Regions from separate parts of the Vibrio sp. Vb0349 genome, predicted to be linked through region 4. Evidence: predicted binding sites of a transcription regulator. Region 4 holds the regulator's gene; each other region holds the start of a gene.
What was found. The regulator PurR, encoded in region 4, represses purine synthesis genes. The targets are predictions, from matches to a motif close to TNANGNAAACGTTTNCNTNA.
Positions count from the first base shown of each region.

Region 1: R7Q47_RS13305 (NupC/NupG family nucleoside CNT transporter) is a predicted target of PurR. The motif match lies at 2,183-2,202, and genes of this name have one in related genera.
Region 2: purE (5-(carboxyamino)imidazole ribonucleotide mutase) is a predicted target of PurR. The motif match lies at 1,596-1,615, and genes of this name have one in related genera.
Region 3: glyA (serine hydroxymethyltransferase) is a predicted target of PurR. The motif match lies at 2,192-2,211, and genes of this name have one in related genera.

Region 1 is NZ_JAWOTS010000010.1:100,735-105,086, reverse strand. It holds gene folD (bifunctional methylenetetrahydrofolate dehydrogenase/methenyltetrahydrofolate cyclohydrolase FolD) at 1-774, shown strand, start outside; gene R7Q47_RS13305 (NupC/NupG family nucleoside CNT transporter) at 843-2,042, opposite strand; gene R7Q47_RS13300 (LysR family transcriptional regulator) at 2,300-3,244, opposite strand; gene R7Q47_RS13295 (lytic transglycosylase domain-containing protein) at 3,333-4,304, opposite strand.
Region 2 is NZ_JAWOTS010000014.1:103,315-107,666, forward strand. It holds gene R7Q47_RS15850 (5-(carboxyamino)imidazole ribonucleotide synthase) at 1-1,035, opposite strand, end outside; gene purE (5-(carboxyamino)imidazole ribonucleotide mutase) at 1,040-1,525, opposite strand; gene R7Q47_RS15860 (L-threonylcarbamoyladenylate synthase) at 1,725-2,282, shown strand; gene hemF (oxygen-dependent coproporphyrinogen oxidase) at 2,330-3,247, shown strand; gene aroE (shikimate dehydrogenase) at 3,349-4,182, shown strand; gene R7Q47_RS15875 (DUF1488 domain-containing protein) at 4,186-4,352, shown strand, end outside.
Region 3 is NZ_JAWOTS010000017.1:19,460-23,811, reverse strand. It holds gene lipA (lipoyl synthase) at 1-480, shown strand, start outside; gene glyA (serine hydroxymethyltransferase) at 885-2,135, opposite strand; gene R7Q47_RS16810 (YitT family protein) at 2,483-3,085, shown strand; gene R7Q47_RS16805 (transcriptional regulator) at 3,176-4,352, shown strand, end outside.
Region 4 is NZ_JAWOTS010000015.1:1,472-5,823, forward strand. It holds gene torD (molecular chaperone TorD) at 1-293, shown strand, start outside; gene purR (HTH-type transcriptional repressor PurR) at 761-1,765, shown strand; cyclic di-GMP riboswitch class I at 2,053-2,142, shown strand; gene R7Q47_RS15900 (TfoX/Sxy family DNA transformation protein) at 2,259-2,849, shown strand; gene R7Q47_RS15905 (TVP38/TMEM64 family protein) at 2,964-3,650, shown strand; gene R7Q47_RS15910 (DUF2007 domain-containing protein) at 3,671-3,991, shown strand; gene R7Q47_RS15915 (alpha/beta fold hydrolase) at 4,023-4,352, opposite strand, start outside.

The DNA of each region.
Region 1 (4,352 bases), on a different contig from region 4:
GGGCTACGTGCTCCTGGTTTAGCAGTGGTTCTAGTTGGTGAAGATCCTGCTTCTCAGGTTTATGTCGGTAGCAAACGCCGCGCATGTGAAGAAGTTGGGTTTGTTTCTAAGTCTTTTGACCTTCCTGCGTCTAGCTCAGAAGAAGAGTTACTAGCGCTGATTGATGAATTAAACAACGATGATGAAATTGACGGCATTCTAGTGCAATTACCCCTTCCTGCGGGCATAGACACAACACATGTTTTAGAGCGCATTCACCCAGAGAAGGACGTGGATGGCTTCCATCCTTACAACGTTGGTCGTCTTGCGCAGCGTATTCCAAAGCTTCGCTCTTGCACGCCAAAGGGCATAATTACCCTACTCGACCGTTACAACATTGAGCTACGTGGTAAACATGCGGTTGTGGTTGGTGCATCAAACATTGTTGGTCGTCCAATGACACTTGAGCTGCTGCTTGCGGGCTGCACAACAACAACATGTCACCGTTTTACCAAAGACCTAGAGAGTCATGTGCGTCAAGCTGACGTTGTCGTGGTTGCGGTTGGTAAGCCTAACTTTATCCCTGGTGAGTGGATTAAAAAAGGCGCAGTGGTGGTCGATGTCGGTATTAACCGTCTTGATTCAGGCAAACTAGTTGGCGACGTGGAGTACGACAAAGCACGTGAAAGTGCGAGCTTTATTACTCCTGTTCCTGGTGGCGTTGGCCCAATGACCGTCGCAAGTTTAATTGAGAACACGATGCTCGCTTGCGAACAGTTCCACACAGACAAATAACGTAAAACTTCAGATACGAAAAAGGCTCCGCAAGGAGCCTTTTTGCTAATTGTTGATATCTATTTCAATTACAGACTTAAAATCACGCCCGCAATCGAAGCGCTCATTAAGTTCGCCATGACACCAGCGATAATCGCACGGAAACCATGCTTAGAAACAAATGCACGCTTTTCTGGTACCAATGAGCCCAACCCACCAATCAGCATCGCCATGCTTGAGATGTTTGCAAAGCCACACAAAGCAAACGTCACGATTGCTTGTGAGTGTTCACTAAGTTGAGACTTCACTTCTGCAAGCTGGATGAAAGCGACGAACTCATTCACCACAATCTTGTTACCAATCAGCGAGCCTGCTGTGGTTGCTTCTTGCCATGGTATACCCAACAACCAAGCGACTGGCGCAAACACAAAACCTAGGATGAGCTCAAAACTTAATGGTGTCCCAATAAGATCACCTATCCAGCCTAACATGCCGTTTAGCATTGCAATGACACTAATAAACGCCAGTAACGTACCACCGACCGATACAGCAATGCGTACACCCGCCATGGCACCATCGGCTAATGCTTCTACTACGTTGGTTGCACGTGGAATTTCAACTTGGCTAATGTCGATATCTGCTGCTTTATCCGTATCTTCTGGCATTAAAATTTTTGCCATCAACAAGCCGGCAGGTGCTGACATAAATGCAGCAGCAATAAGATAGTTGAGGTCGACACCCAGTGATGCGTAACCAACCAACGTTCCGCCAGCAACTGACGCTAAACCACCGGTCATAACTGCAAAGAACTGCGAGTCAGTCATGTGTTTTAGGTAAGGCTTTACCATTAATGGTGCTTCAATGGTGCCAACAAAGATATTCGCCGTAGCAGACAAAGACTCAGCACGACCGATACCCAGCAGCTTTTGAATACCACCACCGATAAAGTTAATGATTTTTGGCATCACACCAATGTGATAAAGACCTGAGATAAGAGAGGAGAAGAAAACGATGATACCCAGAACATTGATCGCAAAGGTGAAGCCCCCTGTAGCCAAATTACCGAATAAAAACGCAATGCCCTCTTGACCATAGTTGATCAAATTCGACACAACACTGCTCACTGAATTCAGCGCATCTCGTCCTGCTGGTACATATAAAACCAACAACGCAAACAGTACCTGCAAAGCAAACGCAAACGACACCGTTCTCAGCTTTATATTTTTTCTATTTGTAGAAAGTAGCCATGCTAGGAATAGTATGGCTACGATACCAATAATTGAGTTCATAAAATGAATCCGACAGAAGGGGGATATGGAAGGCACCGGATTGTATAGCGGACTCAAAATGCTGCAAGTTGAGGATGTTAACAGTGTGAAAAGTTTAAGCGACCAATAACTGACCAACAAAATAACCAATTGAATTTATTGAAGATAAACGTTTGCTTATTTTAATTATTTCCATATGGAAAATATGTTTCTGATTCAGGAAAAATTTTTGTGAAGTGAATCACCTTATGTGTCGTTCTACAACGTCATTGATCCTGTTATTTAGGAATAGAGATGTAAGGCGCCAAACGTTGGTCCCAATGACAAGGGTTGCCGATCTTCTGTTTGATAAAGTTAATCACTGCGGATATTTTTTTTGGCATATGTTGGCGGCTTGGGTATACCGCATAAAACGGCATCGACTGGCTGGCTTTCCAGTCAGGTAACAGCTGTATTAACTTACCCGTTCTGAACTCATCACCCAGCAAGTAAGTGGCAAGGTAGGCAATACCCCAACCTGCAATAGCAGCATCCCGGACGGCTTCTGCCAGATCTACTGAATAGTTACCCGAGACTTTTACGTTCAATTCTTGCTGATCTTTGGTAAACGCCCACCCCGTATAGTCACGCTCCCAGCTTCTGTATATGAGGCAGTTGTGAGCAGATAGGTCATCCGGTTCTGTTGGCGTGTCATGTTTCAATAAGTAATCTGGCGATGCCGCAACAACAAACTGGCAATCCGTCAAACGCTGCGCAATGTAACCTTCAGGCAAATGCTCGTTGTTGGTTACCCATAAATCGAGCCCTTCGGCTAACATATCGACCTTATAGTCAAACAGATGTACTTCCACTTGAAGTTGAGGATACAGTTCGCGTAACTCTTGAATCGCTGGAATAATGTGTAAGGTACCAAATGATTGCGACAACCCAAGACGTACCAAACCTGCCACTTCATCCCGCTGGGTTTCCATCTCTAATGTGGCGCTGCTCACCGCTTGTACCACTTGCTCACAGTGATGAAAAAAGGTTTTCCCTGCCTCAGTCGGCGTAAAGCTTCGCGTAGTGCGTTGAACAAGCTTGATACCAAGAGACGCTTCTAACTGACTCAACTGTTTACTCACATGAGACACCGACACGCCTAAGCTCTTTGCAGCAGCTGTGAAGCTTTTGTGTTTAAGAAGAGCGGAGAAAATCACCATTTGTGCGGCACGTTCAGATAACACGCTTTACCTCGATTTGGTTATAGAAAAAACAAAGGGCTCCGAAGAGCCCTTGTATTGAAGACTGAATGCCAAATTGTTTGATGGCAGATCAGTATTTAATGCGGTCAGCCAAGTGACTCACAGCAAGTGCGAAGTAGTAAGAACGGTTCCACTTCATCAATACGTTGTAGTTATTGTAAACCAGATACGTACGACCATTCTCGTCGTCCGGCATGATCAACCATGCTTTGATGTCTTCATCCAGTTTTGGCAACGGGCTACCGTCATATTTTGTGATACCTAATTGGCTCCACTCTTGAAGGTATTTGCCTTTTTCAGCCGTGCGCCCTTCTAGGCTGCGATCAATATTTTTAGGAACCTTAACTTGGCGACCCCAGGTATATTTATCATCCCAACCAGACTTGCTCAAATAGTTAGCGGTTGATGCAAACACGTCCGCTTCAGATTGCCATATGTCTTTTTTACCATCCCCGTTGCCGTCAGCAGCAAAACGAAGGAAAGAGCTTGGCATAAACTGGCATTGACCCATAGCACCAGCCCATGAGCCTTTAAAGTTCTCTAGCTCAATATGGCCTTGATCGAGGATCTGCAGTGCCGACATAGTCTCTTTACGGAAAAACTCTTCACGACGGCCTTCAAATGCCATTGTGGATAGTGCATCAATCACTTTAAAGTTGCCGGTAAACTTACCGAAGTTACTTTCAACTCCCCAAAGTGCCACAATAAAGCGCGGGTGGACACCGTACTCATCGCCTATACGCTTTAGCTCGGTGTAATGCTCTTTGTAGAGTTGTCTGGCTTGCTTAACCTTCCATTCAGGCACCGCGCGAGGAATGTACTCATCCAATGTCAGTTTCTTTTCTGGTTGGTTTCGGTCCGCTTTTACTGCTCGGGGCTTGTACTCAACATTAGCAAAAGCAGCACTAATGACCTGCTCTGAGATACCTTTATCACGAGCTTCAGCACGCAGCTTATTCAAGTATTCATCAAAACCCTCGCTACTTGCAAAAGCCGAGGTACACATACCAACGCTAAGCATGGTAGCCAGTATTTTTTTCATATTGCCCTCCTTGAGCAAGGCAGAAATCCCAGATGAAAAACGATGACG
Region 2 (4,352 bases), on a different contig from region 4:
GTAGTCGCCACACACGTTGATGTGTCCCATCTTGCGACCTGCACGTTTCTCTTTGCCATACCAATGAAGGTGGCAACCATCCATTGATAACAATGCTTCTGGTAGTGTGTCTTCACCAAGAATATTGATCATTGAGGTTTCACGAACTAATTTCGTACTGCCTAATGGTAAGCCGCACACTGCGCGCAGATGGTTTTCAAACTGACACGTTTCTGCACCTTGCTGTGTCCAGTGACCAGAGTTGTGCACGCGTGGAGCAATCTCATTCACTAAAAGTGCCCCATCGACATCAAAGAACTCAAGCGCTAATACGCCAACGTAATCTAGGCTATCTGCGACTGCCGTGAACATTTGCTTTGCTTGTTCCTGTAACCCTGGCGCATCAATCGCAGTAGAAAGACTCAATACACCGTTGGTGTGGACGTTCTCTGCCAGAGGATACACTTCCACACTGCCATCTTTGCTTCGAGCACCAACCAGTGATACTTCGCGGTTAAAAGGAACAAACTCTTCAGCAACAATCGCTTGAGTTGATGTTGCCGCGATGCACTCTGCCATCTCAGTCCAAATGTCGTCGACTTGAGAAGCTTCTTTTAAGCGCCATTGGCCTTTACCATCGTAACCACCTAATGCACTTTTCAGAACCATTGGCATACCAACGTGTTCAATTGCGCGGTCAAAGTCTTCACGAGTTTCAATGACGTAGTATTTCGCGTTGCGCACGCCAGCATCATCAAGCAGTGCTTTTTCAATACGGCGATCACCACCTGCTTTGATGGCTTGCGTACTTGGTAGAAACTTGCCGCTCGCTTCGCAAACCTTGAGCACGTCATGTGGAATATGCTCGAACTCGGCAGTAATCACATCAACTTGCGTAATCGCATTTTCCAAGCCATGGCCAAGTACCTGTTGAGTTAAAGGGTGAACGACATCACCGCTGCTGATATCGTAAGCTGAAATTTGAATATTCAGTGGCGCACCAGCCAGAGACATCATACGAGCCAACTGACCCGCACCAAGAACCAGTACATGCATCTGATTAATCCTCTGCAGGGTTTGGATTTGCGAGAACTGTTTCCGTTTGCTCATTACGGAATGCTTCTACCTTCGCCATGATGTTTTCATCATGAGTGCCTAGGATTTGCGCTGCTAGGATACCGGCGTTTGCTGCGCCCGCTTCGCCAATCGCCAATGTACCAACCGCAATTCCCTTTGGCATCTGTACAATAGAAAGCAGTGAATCCATACCTTTCAGTGCACGAGACTGAACGGGAACCCCAAGCACTGGCAAACTAGTAAACGCCGCCGCCATACCTGGTAGGTGGGCTGCACCACCTGCGCCTGCGATGATAACTTTGATGCCGCGTTCTTTTGCGCCACTAGCGTAGTCAGCCAGTAATTGAGGAGTTCGGTGTGCTGACACGACTTTTGTTTCGTAAGGCACGCCAAATTGGTCTAGCATGTCCGCTGCTAGTTTCATGGTTGGCCAATCGGATTTAGAACCCATGATGATACCGACTTTCATCTCAAACTCCTTTAAGCTGCAAAAATTAGGTGAGCTATAAATTTGTGCGCATTATACGGGGATTTTTATTTCAAGCAAACGTTTGCGTCTTGTTGTTGGCGCTATTGATACATTTTATAAAAAAATTGCTTTAGTGTCTGAGAATGAATATTTGTACACTTAGTGAAAACAACACAGTCAAACAAATAGGAAGTAATCGGTGGATAACTTTGAACAAGTGCTCAACGCACTCAAGCAAGGCGAAGTGATTGCCTATCCAACAGAAGGGGTTTTTGGTGTCGGATGTGATCCAGATAACCCAGAAGCAATTCAAAAGCTATTAGAGCTCAAGCAGCGTCCGGTAGAAAAAGGGCTGATTCTCATCGCGGCAAGTTATGATCAGCTCTTGCCTTATATTGATGAATCTCAGTTGACTGAAGAACAATTACAGACTGTTCATGCCACTTGGCCAGGCCCATACACCTGGATCATGCCAGCGAGCGATAAAGTATCCAACTGGGTTTCAGGGCAGTTTGATTCAATTGCGGTTCGTGTGACTGATCATCCTTTGGTGCAAAAAATGTGTAATGCATTCGGAAAGCCGTTAACCTCTACCAGCGCGAATCTTTCCGGCTTACCACCGTGTATGACCACGGAAGAAGTCGAAGAGCAGTTGGGTTATAAGCTGGTCGCCATTCTTCGTGGCGAGACCAGCGGTCGTGATAAACCCAGCGAGATTCGTGACGCCAAAACTTCACAAATATTAAGACAGGGTTAACCCTGCTAGCCAGCCATCATTAGGTTTCACGTAATAGGTAATAACGTATGTCAGCGATCGATAAGCACGCCGTAAAGCAGTTCTTGATGTCACTTCAGGACTCCATTTGTCAGCAGTTAGAACAAGAAGATGGAAAGGCCGTCTTTGTCGAAGATGCATGGCAACGTGAAAAAGGAGAGCGTCTGGGTGGCGGTGGTCGCTCACGTGTTTTGCGTGATGGCCTTGTTTTCGAGCAGGGAGGCGTGAACTTCTCGCATGTGGAAGGGAAAGAAATGCCAGCATCTGCGACAGCGCATCGCCCAGAGCTAGCGGGTCGTCGTTTTGAAGCGATGGGTGTTTCTTTGGTTATTCACCCTAAAAACCCTTACGTACCGACTTCACACGCCAATGTCCGCTTCTTTATTGCAGAAAAAGATGGCGAAGACCCAATTTGGTGGTTTGGTGGTGGTTTTGACCTAACGCCGTTCTATCCATTTGAAGAAGATTGCCAATCATGGCACGACACTGCAAAACTGCTTTGTGCGCCATTTGGTGACGATGTTTACCAAGAGCATAAAGCATGGTGTGACAAATACTTCTTCCTACCACATCGTAATGAAACTCGCGGTGTTGGCGGTTTGTTCTTTGATGATCTAAACCAGTGGGAATTTGATAAGTGTTTTGCTTACATCAAAGCAGTGGGTGAAGGCTATTGCCAGGCTTACTTGCCGATCGTTTCTCGTCGTAAAGAGATCAAGTATGGTGAGCGTGAGCGTGAATTCCAACTATATCGTCGCGGCCGTTACGTAGAGTTCAACTTAGTGTATGACCGTGGCACCTTATTTGGTTTACAAAGTGGTGGGCGTACTGAGTCGATTCTGATGTCAATGCCGCCGCTCGCTCGCTGGGAGTACTGCTACGAGCCAGAAGCGGGATCGCCAGAAGCTGAACTTTACGAGCGATACCTAACGCCCCGAGAGTGGTAAGCACGGAATCTCCTTTTCTATATAGATAGATAGTGATAGGGTCATCTGTAATCAGGTGGCCCTGTTTTCTCTATATCTAAGTAAGGAACAAAGGTAAGGAAATGACCCAGCAAATCGATCGCTATGCCGTGTTTGGTAATCCTATCGGACACAGTAAGTCGCCATTCATTCACACCTTGTTTGCTCGTCAAACTAATCAATCTTTGGTGTATACCGCAGAAAGTGCACCTGTTGATGGTTTTATTGACGCGGCGAAGGTGTTTTTTGCTGAAGGTGGCAAGGGGTGCAACATCACTATGCCATTTAAAGAAGATGCTTATCAATTTGCTAGTCGATTGACAGAACGGGCTCAGTTAGCAGGCGCGGTAAATACCCTCAAGAAGTTAGACGATGGTGAAATCATCGGTGACAACACTGATGGTGCAGGTTTAGTGCAAGATCTGCTTCAGCATCAGGTTGTATTGGAAGGTGCGCGAATCCTAATTATTGGTGCTGGTGGTGCAGCTCGTGGTGTTATTAAGCCACTACTCGATCAAAAGCCGACCTCTTTAACCATTACCAACCGTACCTTTAGTAAAGCACAAGAGCTCGCAGAGCTGTTTGTCTCTCACGGTCCTATCCTCGCCAAAGAGATGGCAAGTATTGATGAAGAGTATGATGTCATCATTAACTCCACATCCGCTTCTCTTAGTGGTGAACTGCCGACTATTTCATCCTCCATCTTTGCCGCTAACAGTACAAGCTATGACATGATTTATGGCAAAGGGGTGACGAGCTTTAACTTATGGGCAAAAGAGAATGGTGCCGCTCATGCGTATGACGGTCTTGGAATGTTAGTTGGGCAGGCTGCGGAAAGCTTTATGCTCTGGCGTGGCTTACGTCCTGGTGCCAAACAAATTCTCAGAGAACTAAGAAAGAATCTTGAAGGTCAATAAGCGATGAATCAATCCATCTTATTCCCAGATATTCAATCATGGGATGAAGTATCACAATCGGTAAACTTTTCGGCGCAACAATCAGGCGCACTAATAGAGTGCTTTGTGACGAAACAAAAGTTAGAAAAGCTCAGTGGTTCACTGATTGAAACTGAGCAAGCGGCAATTAA
Region 3 (4,352 bases), on a different contig from region 4:
ATTAAGATTGAAACACTGGTTCCTGACTTCCGTGGTCGCATGGATGTAGCGCTTGATCTAATGAAAGACAATCCGCCAGATGTCTTCAACCACAACTTAGAAACCGCGCCACGTCTTTACCGTAAAGCTCGCCCAGGTGCGAACTATAAATGGTCACTTGAGCTTCTTAAGAAGTTCAAAGAGCAGCATCCCGATGTACCGACCAAGTCTGGTTTGATGATGGGCCTTGGTGAAACCAAAGAAGAAATCATCGAAGTACTGAAAGATCTACGCGCACACGGCGTAACGATGCTGACTCTAGGCCAGTACCTAGCGCCAAGCCGTCACCACTTGCCAGTAGAACGTTACGTTCCACCATCAGAGTTTGACGAGCTAAAAGAAGTTGCACTAGAACTTGGCTTCACGCATGCAGCGTGTGGTCCATTTGTTCGCTCTTCTTACCATGCCGATATGCAAGCTCAAGGTATCGAGATTAAATAAGCTCTCGCTTGTTTTGAAAAGAAAGGTTGGCTCAGTGCCAACCTTTTTTGTATCTGGCAAATGATGATAAAAAGCCACTCTACCACCGTCATTCTGAACAGCGAGGTACGAACGTGATTCAGAATCTGTTTTCAGAATACTGAGGATTTTTAGGGAAACTCTGAGTAAAAGAGTGTGCCTCAACAAGATTCCTGATCTCGCCTCGGCTCGTCGGAATGACGTGGTTTGGGTATATTGAAAAGGGACAGTGTTGGTAGCCATCCCCTTATCACACACTCTCGCTATATCTCATTCCAAACGCCAGACAAACAAAAAGGCCCTCAAATGAGGACCTTTCATCAATCAAATAATCAAACCGAATCGCAGAAATAGAACGAGTTCGCCTGAGTTATTTTCAAAAAATGTTAGGCGTAAACTGGTAGACGCTTACAAATTTCTAGCACTTTCTGTTTTGTCGCTTCGATAACTTCTTCGTTGCCGATGTTATCTAGAACGTCACACATCCAGTTTGCTAGCTCTTTTGCATCTTCTTCAGTGAAGCCACGGCGAGTGATCGCTGGCGTACCTACACGAATACCAGACGTTACGAATGGGCTGCGTGGGTCATTTGGTACTGAGTTCTTGTTTACAGTGATGTTTGCTGCACCTAGTGCCGCGTCTGCGTCTTTACCAGTGATATCTTTGTCGATTAGGTCAACAAGGAACAAGTGGTTTTCTGTACCGTTAGATACGATTTTGTAGCCACGCTCTTGGAACTGACCAACCATTGCTTTTGCGTTTTTCACTACGCGAGCTTGATAAGCTTTGAACTCTGGCTCCATCGCTTCTTTGAACGCTACTGCTTTACCAGCGATAACGTGCATTAGAGGGCCACCTTGACCACCAGGGAACACTGCTGAGTTCAATTTCTTGTACATATCTTCGCCAGCATTTGACAAGATAAGACCACCGCGAGGACCTGCTAGTGTTTTGTGCGTCGTTGTTGTTACCACGTGAGCATGCGGTACTGGTGTTGGGTATTCACCGGCGGCGATAAGACCAGCTACGTGCGCCATATCAACAAATAAGTAAGCACCTGCTTTGTCAGCGATTTCACGCATGCGTTTCCAATCAACGATTTGCGAGTAAGCAGAGAAACCACCGATGATCATCTTAGGTTTGTGTTCAAGTGCTAGCTGTTCCATCTCGTCGTAGTTGATTTGACCAGCTTCATCGATACCGTAAGGGATAACGTTGTAGTGCTTACCCGAGAAGTTTACTGGTGAACCGTGAGTTAGGTGACCACCGTGCGCTAGGCTCATGCCTAAAACTGTATCGCCAGGGTTAAGAAGCGCCATGTAAACTGCGCTGTTTGCTTGAGAACCTGAGTGAGGCTGTACGTTAGCGTACTCACAACCAAATAGTTGGCATGCACGCTCAATTGCTAGTGCTTCAGCTTTATCTACGTACTCACAACCGCCGTAGTAACGCTTACCTGGGTAGCCTTCAGCGTATTTGTTCGTTAGCTGAGAACCTTGCGCTTCCATTACACGTGGGCTTGTGTAGTTTTCAGAAGCGATAAGTTCAATGTGTTCTTCCTGGCGAAGAGTTTCTTCCTGGATAGCTGCGAACAGTTCCGCATCGTAATCTGCGATGTTCATATCACGCTTAAGCATCTGTATCTCCTGACTCAGATTAGTACTGAAAGTTGCAAAAAAACTGTTGAATGACCCGACGCAAACGTTTTCGTCACCCTAATGGCGCGCATTCTACATAATTTGATTTAGGTCATAAAGAGAAATTTACAATTTTTCTCATGCAGTTTTTTCATGATGACAAGCAATGTTTATCATGCCAGCATTGCAATCGCATAACGACAATCTATTGCCTGTCAAATTTGTGCTTTACACCCTGTAAAACAGCAATTACATAGGTTTACCGTAAATTTTACCCTCTAGCTACCGAAAAGATCATCTTTTTACTACTATGCACGCCTTATTTATCACAAATGACTGCAACATTGATGGAAAAACACTCATTAAAAGAAGACTGGATAGCGATTCTCACGGGTACCTTTTTAGTAGCTCAAGGCGTTTTCTTTCTCCAATCCGCGAACCTTCTAACGGGAGGCACGACTGGATTGGCTCTGCTTATTAGCCAATTTACACCTTTTACCTTTGGTGTGCTGTACTTTTTAGCAAACAGTCCTTTTTACTTACTAGCATGGAAACGCTTCGGCCGTCATTTCGCCATTAATAGTGCCATTTCTGGCGCGTTGGTTTCTATCTTTGCCGATCATCTTTATTTGCTAATCTCGCTCGAATCGGTAAATGAAGTTTATTGCGCCGTCGCAGGCGGGCTTTTAATGGGGCTCGGTATGCTGATCCTATTCCGACATCGCTCCAGCTTGGGTGGCTTTAACGTGCTGTGTTTGTTTATCCAAGACAAATTTGGCATTTCAGTTGGCAAAAGCCAAATGGCAATCGATGCATGTATCCTGTTTGCTTCATTCTTCTTTGTCACACCAGAAGTGATTGGCCTTTCAATTTTGGGGGCGTTTGCACTCAATCTCGTGTTAGCGATGAACCACAAACCGCACCGCTATTCCGTGACCTACGGTTCATAAATTTTTGATAATGATTGAAGCGCGATTTATAAGATTTCGCGCTCCAATCGCTATATAATACTTCGCGATTTCCAAATAGATCGGTACGGTATGCGCGACTTTCTGCAACAAGCTAAACAGACTCACAGTTGTATTGCGATTGGAGAGCTGATCTATAACCCGAAGACACAGACCCTTCATCAAGATGCTATCGCGATTGATCTTGAACCTCGCACCATTGAATTAGTAGAACTGCTGTTAACAAGCGTTGGCCACCCACTCTCTGCTGACACCATTATTGAAACCATTTGGCAGAGCAAGTTCATCTCTAAGAATGTGCTCACGAACCGCATTAGCACCTTACGTGCACTGCTACAGCAGTACTTACCCGAATACGATGCCGCTAAGCTTTTAGTCACTTACCCCCGCAAAGGCTACTTTCTTAACCCTGCCAATATTCGTTTAGTGCCACCAGCGAAAAACCATCGGCGCGTTATCTCAACCCAGGTGGCGAGTAATAAGAACTTCAAGCTGATTTTTGCTTACAGCTTATGTGCCATACTTGCGGTATGTAGCATGACACTCGCAAGCTTGTTATGGCAACGCCAAGAAATCTCAACACAACAAACACGTCATCAACTACTGATTTCCAAAGTCGAGCTACTACTCAACCGTGTCGATTCAATCGGCTCTCAGGCGCGAAAATACCGCATACTGGTCAAAGCCATCTTGCTGCAACAACAGGTCGAATATCCATACACCGACATCGCCAACCAAGATGCTCCCAGTTACTTTCTTGATCCTATCGGTCATACGCCATATTTCCCTGGCGCACGAAACATGCAGACCAGCGACTACGAGCTCAATATCGAGTTAAAAGACGGCGCAGAGCAAGGCATCTTGAAAGCGCAGATGAACCTTATTTATCCTGCGACGGGCAAGCTGGCGTTTCGCAATGAGTACACACTGCGTTTATCTGACCTACAATCGGATATTTTCCAAATGCACTCGGATGTCGCGCAATACTTCAATCTGCCTGCACCTTCGGCAAGTTCGTGGCAGCTTTCGAATATTCACAAAAAAATGTTATTCGAGAATGCCTTTTCTAGCCAACCTCTCAGACAATCTGATGAGTTTGCGGCTATAACAACGGCAAGACATCTCGCCTTATACGAGCACGAACATCAAAAGCTGGAAGCATATTTAACTCAAGTACAATCGTCGTTTGATGTTTTGCCAGATGAGCTGAGCCTCTGGTTAGGTCTATTGCATTTCAAATTAGGTAACT
Region 4 (4,352 bases):
CTGAATTTGGCGTTCAAGTAGACGAAAACCTAAAGGAACCTGCGGATCACTTAGCCGTTGAGCTCGACTTTCTCGGGAACATGATTATCCGCTCAAACGAGCTTGAACAAGAAAAACACATGGAAGAAGCCTTCGTTAAACAAAACGACTTTATCCAGCAACAATTGATGTCTTGGTTACCTCAGTTTTCAGACAAATGTAAAAAATTCGATGAATTTGGATTTTACTCAAGTGTCGCGAAACTATTAGTTGCATTTTGTAAACTAGACAGCGCCTACCTTCTTGGTGAATAATTGCCGCCTATTTTTAGGGAGCCTGCCTATCGGGCTTCCTGTGTGCCTGAAAGTGACCGATTGTAAGTAACTTGGGTATAATATTCGTTTGCCTTAACTTAGCGCAAAGACGCTTGGTTATTTAGCAGTCAAAATGTGACTTCAAATACACAAATCTCTTGCTGAAAACATTGCTAGTCAGTCCACATAGGGCTAAAATGTGAGCGCAAACGATTAAATATGATTTATATGTAAACCGCTGAAATATAGCGGTTTTTGTGTTTTCTTAACAGGTTGATGGCAATTTCTCATCAGATAGAAAAAGATAAAATTCATCGACCGATGCTGCTACGCACCCTTTTGTCGCACTTGGATCAACCGCTGCCGAGACACTTAGCGCCAATTTTAGATTGCTAGGTGTGAAACCATTAGAGCATCAGGTACATCCAATACGACATATTTCAGTAGCTCGATACAGGACACCATTTATGGCCACGATAAAAGACGTTGCTCGCTTAGCCGGCGTTTCCACTACGACAGTTTCGCACGTTATCAATAAAACGCGTTTCGTTGCAGAAGCAACGCAAGAAAAAGTAATGAAAGCCGTTGACGAGCTGAATTACGCGCCAAGTGCCGTTGCACGCAGCCTAAAATGCAACTCAACTCGTACTATTGGCATGTTAGTAACGCAGTCAACCAACCTATTCTTCTCAGAAGTGATTGACGGGGTTGAGAGCTACTGTTACCGCCAAGGCTATACTCTGATTTTATGTAACACAGGCGGGATTTACGAAAAACAACGCGATTACATTCGTATGCTGGCTGAAAAGCGCGTTGATGGCATCCTAGTGATGTGTTCTGACTTAACCGAAGAACTAAAAGAGATGCTTGACCGTCATGCGGACATTCCTAAAGTGGTCATGGATTGGGGCCCAGAGAGCTCGCAAGCAGACAAAATCATGGATAACTCAGAAGAAGGTGGCTACATTGCGACCAAACATCTGATTGACAATGGTCATACGGATATCGCTTGTCTAAGCGGTCATTTTGAAAAGCTTGCTTGCCAAGAGCGCATTGCAGGTTTCCGTCGCGCAATGAGCGAAGCGAACCTAGCTGTAAATGAAGACTGGATCCTTGAAGGTAACTTTGAATGTGATACGGCCGTATTAGTTGCAGATAAAATTACCGCAATGGACAAGCGCCCGACGGCGGTATTCTGTTTTAACGACACAATGGCTCTAGGCCTAATGAGCCGCTTGCAACAAAACGGGATCAAAATTCCTGAAGATATTTCAGTGATCGGCTACGACAACATCGAGCTTGCAGAATACTTCTCTCCACCGCTAACGACTATCCACCAACCTAAACGTCGTGTTGGTAAAAATGCATTCGAAATTCTACTTGAGCGTATCAAAGATAAAGAACACGAAAAACGAATTTTCGAAATGCAACCTGAGCTTGTAATTCGAAATACTGTGAAAAAAATGAACTAAATTTTACTGTATTTAACCGTGTTAAATAAGCGCTCTACAGGGGCGCTTATTTTTTTGGGAAAATTAAGCATTCTCTAATACTTCACACCGCTCTAATAACAATTGACTAACGTTAACTCCCTGTTTTATATAAATGTAATATATATTAAGAACTCCTTTTCAAAGGCCAATTTGCACCTTTCCATATGCAAAATAGAGCATTCAATCTATCATTTTTATTGAACCAAAATCACACTTTTAACGCTAAACCGTGATGTTAATTCAATATAAGAAGTATGCTCATTGTGTCACGCACAGGGCAAACCATTCGAAAGAGTGGGACGCAAAGCCTCCGGCCTGAACCATATTACGATATGGAAGGTAGCGGGGTTACCGATGGCAAGTGTGTAAGCAATGACTTTACTCTGTAATGACATTGTTTTTACGCATGTTTGCTACTCTCTCGGACCTGACTTTTGGTGGCGTAATATTAATTACACCGAGATAACAAAACATGGATAAACCGATACTCAAAGACTCTATGAAGCTATTTGAGGCACTTGGTAATATCAAGTCGCGCTCAATGTTTGGTGGCTTCGGACTATTCGCTGATGAAACAATGTTTGCACTAGTGGTAAACAATCAGCTTCATATCAGAGCAGACCAAAAAACTTCATCTGACTTCGAGAAACAAGGGCTAAAGCCTTACGTTTATAAAAAACGTGGCTTTCCAGTCGTTACAAAGTACTACGCTATTTCCAGCGATTTATGGGAATCAAGCGAACGCTTAATCGAAGTAGCGAATCAATCATTGAAAAAGGCAAAGCTTGAGAAAGAACAGCAAGCAAGTACAAAGCCTAACCGTTTGAAAGATTTGCCTAACTTACGACTGGCTACCGAGCGCATGCTAAAAAAAGCCGGCATCGAATCCGTAGAGAAGCTTGAAGAGGAAGGTGCGCTTAACGCCTATAAAGCGATAAGAGATACGCACTCTGCAACCGTCAACATTGAGTTGCTATGGGCACTAGAAGGTGCTATCAACGGCACTCATTGGAGTGTGGTACCTCAAGCTCGCCGAGATGAGTTGATGAACGGCCTCCAATAAAAGTCGGCCTAAAAACTATCTTGTAAAACCGCAGTCTAATCTGCGGTTTTTTTGTGAAATTTTTTCGGTTTTTCTACTGTCTTATTACATATACCCCAAATTGGAATCAAAATTATGAATAAGAAACTGATATTAGGTCTCATCCTACTAGCGGCTATCGTCTTTTTAGGTATTAACTTTGGCCAGTATTTAACCTTAGAGAATGCAAAAGCCCAACAAGAAGCACTAACTACATACATCGATCAGAATTTTGTATTCTCGGCTGCGATTTACTTTTTTACCTACATTGCAATTACCGCTTTTTCTATCCCAGGAGCGGCAGTAGTCACCTTACTTGGTGCAGCCTTATTTGGTTTTTGGACAAGCTTGCTACTGGTTTCTTTCGCTAGCACTATGGGGGCAACACTGGCCTTCTTGAGCAGCCGATACTTATTGCGTGACTGGGTACAAAACAAATTCGGAAATAAACTCAACGCAATTAATCAAGGTGTCGAAAAAGACGGAGCTTTTTATCTATTTTCCTTGCGTCTAATCCCTGTATTCCCTTTCTTTCTAATCAACTTACTGATGGGTTTAACACCGATGTCTGTAGGTCGATTTTATCTCACTAGCCAAATAGGTATGCTGCCAGGCACAGCCGTATATCTGAATGCAGGTACTCAATTAGCAACAATTGAAAGCCTATCGGGCATTGTTTCACCCGCAGTATTAGCGTCTTTTGCGCTATTGGGACTATTTCCAATCATCACTAAATGGGTTATGAATAAAGTAAGGCCGACACCGAGTCAGCAAAACTCGTAATTGGTGAAGTGGGTGTATTGATGAAAATATTTATCGCTAAAAACCCAGCAGAAGCACACATTGTATGTGAGCTGCTTAAAGTGGAACAAATTTACTGTGAAGTTCGTGGAGAAGGTATTTTCGGCTTAAAAGGAGAACTGCCGTTTGGTGATGGTACCGATCCTTATGTGTGGCTTTTTGACACTGCACAAAAGATGAAAGCTGAAGAAATAGTAAAAGCATATCGAAAACAATCCGATAGGCATGAGTATCAAGATTGGCAATGCCCAAAATGTCATGAAATAAACGAAGGGCAATTTGGTGCATGTTGGCAATGTGGATATCAACTAGGAGAGCTATAGCGGCTCTCCTATTCAGTGGATGCACTCAGTTTTAAGCACATACAGCTTGCTGTTTAATAAACTCGATGGAGTGTTGATTGAAGTCTTCTGGACGCTCTACATTGCATACATGACCACAATTCGGGATTTCTCGTAGAATGCTGAGCTTATGCGCTGCAACCATTTCTTTGACAGGTTTAATAAACATGTAATCCCTGTCGCCCATTAAGTAAAGAGTCGGAATGGGTAACTCTCGATCTTTAAAATATTTCATTAACGGATTTACATCAGCAGCAAGAATAAACCAACGTTTAAATTCTTTTTGGCAAAGCTTCTTGGCTTCGCGAATAAAAAGGTGGCGAGATTCTCGTTGGCTTCTTTG